DNA from 2 places in the Marinitoga piezophila KA3 genome. Region 1 is predicted to be linked to the other one. Evidence: riboswitches for the same ligand, from Rfam matches in the RefSeq annotation. Region 1 holds a riboswitch; the other holds the start of a gene.
What was found. A riboswitch is a leader RNA that binds a small molecule or an ion and turns the genes downstream of it on or off. The one in region 1 is predicted to bind thiamine pyrophosphate.

Region 1 (2,408 bases):
AAATGCACCGTATACTATAGACTGTGCAACTGTTTTTTTACCATCTTTCATTACCCTAACAACCAATTTTGATACCAATACATCATTATATATTGGATCTGGTGTAACCGGTCTCTTTGGTGCTCTTCTTCTTCTCATTTACTTACCTCCTTACTTCTTAGGTCTTTTTGCGCCGTATTTACTTCTGCTCTGTTTTCTTCCTTCAACACCAGCTGCATCCAATGTACCTCTGATAATCTTATATCTAACACCTGGCAAGTCTTTAACCCTTCCGCCTCTTATTAATACATTGGAGTGTTCCTGTAAGTTATGACCTTCACCTGGAATATATGCTGTAACTTCAATTCCGTTTGAAAGTCTAACCCTTGCAATTTTTCTCAAAGCTGAGTTAGGTTTCTTAGGTGTCATTGTTGAAACCCTTACACATACACCTCTTTTTTGAGGATTGCTCTGTAATGCTGGAGATTTTGACTTTTTCTTTAGTTGTTTTCTTCCATGTCTAACAAGTTGATTTATCGTTGGCATATAATTTGTATTCCTCCTTTCAGAATTTTTAAAAATACCAAGTGTATTTTACCTCAGGTCTTTTTAATTTTCAATTAAAATGTTGTGATTTTTTTGTGAAGTTACAAAAACTAAAAAGTTTTATGTATTTTGTTACAGTACTATCCACGGTTTTGTGTGTACGATAACATTATAACTTTTCTTTTATTTTTTCAATAATCTCATTGAGGATAATATTTTTTGCAACTACTGCTATTCTATTATTATAATATTTAAAGTCCTCAGTAACATCTTTTATCGTTTCAATATCAAATTTTTTTAGTACTTCTTCAAAATCTTCTTTTTTATATTTTTTTTCTTCTTTCATTTCTATTTCAAGTAAAAATTTTTCCTCTATATTATACCTTATTTTATTAAAATCAACAAATTCATCAACAACAATTTCTGGATTATCATTTATCATATATCTTATTTTTGCTACCATTTTATATTTTATCAGATTTTCCAATTCCTGTGGTTTTTCTACTCTTTCTTTTTCTATTTTTTCATGTGCAATTTTTGTATTTGCTTTATATGCGTATGTCCATTTGTAATCATAATCTTTATTATTTTTTATTATTGAAAGCCTATATCTTTCTATTTCATTAATATCATCACGAATATACCATTGAACAATACCTATTTTCTTTATAGCCTTTTTTATTAATTCTTCACTTTCATCATTAGAAATAATATATTTTCTTTCAATTTCTATTGACATATAATCACCTCAAAATTGGTTTTATTTATTATATCATATTCATATTGCTCTCATTAAACATAATTATGATTATACTGAATAAATTCTTGAAAATTAAAAAAATTAATGATATAATCAAAATGAAAAGTGAATATTTATGATCCGCAGGGGAGCTGCTGATACCGCAGCTGAGAGTGAGGTGGAAACCTCTGACCCTCATAACTTGATCCGGATAATACCGGCGAAAGGAGCGGAGCAGAGAGTATAAAAAATCAATCTCCTGCTTCGTGCAGGAGATTTTTTTATATCAGGAGGTGATTTTTTGAAGGTATTTATAAATGGAAAAGAAAAGGTCTGTAAAAGCACCAATATAAAAGATTTAGTTGAAGAATTATCCCTTCATAACAAACCAATTGTCGTAATTAAAAACGGAGCCATTGTTTCAAAAAAAAGTTATCCTGATTCTCAAATTTCGGAAAAGGATAAAATTGAAATTATTACTGTTGTAGGAGGTGGTTGATATTAAATTTTATAATGAGGAAATAAATAATCTATTTTTTATGGGCACAGGAAAATTTAAGGATTATTCTATTATGAAAAAAGCTATTGAAGAAGCAAAAATTGAGGTTGTCACTGTTGCAATGAGAAGAGCATCATACGGAAGTTTAAATGAAAGTATTCTGGATTATATTAGTGCAAAAAAAATTATGGTAAACACTTCAGGTGCAAGGAACGCTGAAGAAGCTCTTTTAATTGCACAGGCTGGTAAAGAATTAATGAATACAGACTGGATAAAGATTGAAATTATAAATGATTCAAAGTATTTAATGCCTGATAATCAGGAAACTATAAAAGCCTGTAAATTATTAACAGAAAAAGGTTTTAAGGTTTTCCCTTATATGTGTCCTGATTTATATGATGCAAGAAAAATGATTGAAAATGGCGCTGAGGTTTTAATGCCTCTTGGTTCTCCTATAGGAACAAATAAAGGCTTTACTACAAAAGAACTTGTAAAAATTCTTCTAAATGAATTTGATGCGAAAATTATTATTGACGCTGGAATTGGAAAACCATCTCATGTTTCTGAAGCAATGGAAATTGGATGTCATGCTGTACTTGCAAATACTGCTGTTTCAATTGCGGAAGATCCTGTAAAAATGGTAAA
Region 2 (2,408 bases), 910 kb from region 1:
GAAGCCTGTTTCATCATCATGTTTTTCATATTATCAAGGATTTTCATAAAATCCCTCCTTTATGAAATTATTTTTCCTATTATATATTCAAAAGCTTCACATAATTCCCCTTCTTTAAACTCAACTCCAACAGATTTATATATACTTATACCATCAAACATAGCCTGTAAAACAACTGCAGCGGTTTTTGACGGCACAAATTCTTCCCACATTTCAAATAGTTGAGAATAATATTCATGAAATAAATTGGTTAATTCTTTAGCTCTATTTTTATTATGTATAGAATTAATTAATATCTCAAATAATCTTAATAAATCATCTGATGGAAATTCTTTTAATACTTTCACATATAATTTTATTACTGCACGTGCTTTTTCTTCTTTTGAAGTATTTTCAGGAATCATAATTTCAAGTGATTTTTTTAACCTTTCAACAAGTATGGAAAATGCCGTTATTATTAATGAATCTTTGCTATCAAAATATAGATATAATGTTCCTTTTGATACTCCAGCCTCTTTTGCTACTTCATCCATGGTAAAACTGGACAATCCCTTTTTTATTATTAAATTAAGTGCTTTTTCTGCTATGCTTTTTCTTTTAGCTTCTTTATAATTTTCTTTACGGTCATTATTCATATTACCACCTCATACATGACTGACTGTTCGGTCAATATTATTATAATACTTTTTTCATTTTGTTTCAATTATGACATAAAAAGTCATAAAACTGAACGGTCAATTTACTATTACCTTAAAAACAGAGTTATTCAATATTTTATCTAATAAAAAAATGACTGACTGGACAGTCAAATATTTCAAGAAAAATTAACCTTTATGTTTCTAAAAATTATTAATTTATACAGTTTTTTAGTAATTGATGAGTATAATAAAATTGTAAGTTAATACAGTAACCCGCCGGGGGAGCTGCTGATACCGCAGCTGAGATTAAGGTGGAAGCCTTAGACCCCAGCACCTGATCCGGGTAATACCGGCGTAGGGAGTGCGGTAAAAAGGATAATTCAATCACGCCTTCCATGCCGGAAGGCGTTTTTTCTTTTAAAAATTATAATTTATTATTTGGAGGTGAGTGCATGAAAAAGGGTATTGTTTTTTTAAGTGTTTTATTATTATCTTCTTTGCTATTTGCAAAAACTCTAACTGTTTATGTTTATGACAGTTTGGACTGGATTAAGAAAGGGGTTATTCAGAAATTTGAAAATATGTATAACGTAGATGTAAATGTTGTTGTTCTTGGAGACGGGGGAACTTTGCTTTCACGACTTAAACTTGAAAAGAAAAATCCAAAGGCTGATGTAGTTATTGGTCTTGATCAGTCGCTTTCTGTGTTGGCCATTAATGAAGATCTGGTAATTCCATATAAACCTTTAAATATTTCAAAGATAAAAGATGACTTAATCTATGATAAAAGTTATCATTTAATTCCATATGATTATGGTGCAATTGCTATTGTTTATGATCCAGAAAAATTAAAATCCGTTCCTAAAAGTTTTGAAGATTTAACAAAGTTAAAAAAGAAATTGATTATTCAGGATCCACGAACTTCCAGTACAGGTCAGGCATTTTTGTTATGGACAATAGCAGTATATAAAGATCAATGGAAAGATTTCTGGAAAAGGTTAAAACCAGCAATATTAACAGTTACACCAGGTTGGGGAGAAGCCTTTGCAAAATTTGAAGCTGGTGAAGCGCCTATGATGGTAAGTTATGCTACAGATGGCGCTTATTCATATTATTATTATAAGAGCACCAAGTATAAAGCTTTTATTCCTCAAGAGGGAGCTTATATTCAAATAGAAGGCGCTGGTATTGTAAAAGGAACAAAGAATCCTGAGCTTGCAAAAAGATTTATTGAATTCTTATTGTTTGATGATTTTCAAAAAGAAGTGCCTTTAAATCAATGGATGTTCCCGGTAACTAACGTAAAACTTCCTGAAGCATTTAAGTATGCTCTTGTTCCTGAAAAGGTTTTAACAATAGATTCAGAAGAATTGAACAAGAATCTTGAAAATTGGTTAGATGAATGGGAAGAAATTATGTATTAATTACAAAAAAGGCTCGGAAAAATCCGAGCCTTTTTTATTATCTATTATGATGCTGCGCTTTCGCTTTCATCTGTTTTTGTATCTTCTGTTGGATATGTTGGTAATTCGAATATTGAGATTTCTGATTCTAAGAATGCTTTTAATCCTGTTCCAGCTGGAATTGGCTGTCCAACTATAACATTTTCTTTTAATCCCAATAAGTAGTCTTCTCTTCCTTCTAATGCTGCTTCTGTTAATACCTGAACTGTTTGCTGGAATGATGCTGCACCTAACCAACCTTCTCTTTCAAGAGATGATTTTGTTATTCTTAAAAGTTTTCTTTCGTATCTTGCTGGTTCTTTTGGCG

Region 2: another riboswitch for thiamine pyrophosphate. It lies ahead of MARPI_RS08455 (thiamine ABC transporter substrate-binding protein); the one in region 1 lies ahead of thiS (sulfur carrier protein ThiS).

The regions. Positions count from the first base shown of each region.
Region 1 is NC_016751.1:880,310-882,717, forward strand. It holds gene rpsG (30S ribosomal protein S7) at 1-138, opposite strand, end outside; gene rpsL (30S ribosomal protein S12) at 151-525, opposite strand; gene MARPI_RS04360 (hypothetical protein) at 695-1,264, opposite strand; TPP riboswitch at 1,400-1,510, shown strand; gene thiS (sulfur carrier protein ThiS) at 1,566-1,763, shown strand; gene MARPI_RS04370 (thiazole synthase) at 1,756-2,408, shown strand, end outside.
Region 2 is NC_016751.1:1,793,629-1,796,036, reverse strand. It holds gene MARPI_RS08465 (radical SAM/SPASM domain-containing protein) at 1-47, opposite strand, end outside; gene MARPI_RS08460 (TetR/AcrR family transcriptional regulator) at 60-635, opposite strand; TPP riboswitch at 907-1,017, shown strand; gene MARPI_RS08455 (thiamine ABC transporter substrate-binding protein) at 1,091-2,062, shown strand; gene MARPI_RS08450 (DNA-directed RNA polymerase subunit beta') at 2,107-2,408, opposite strand, start outside.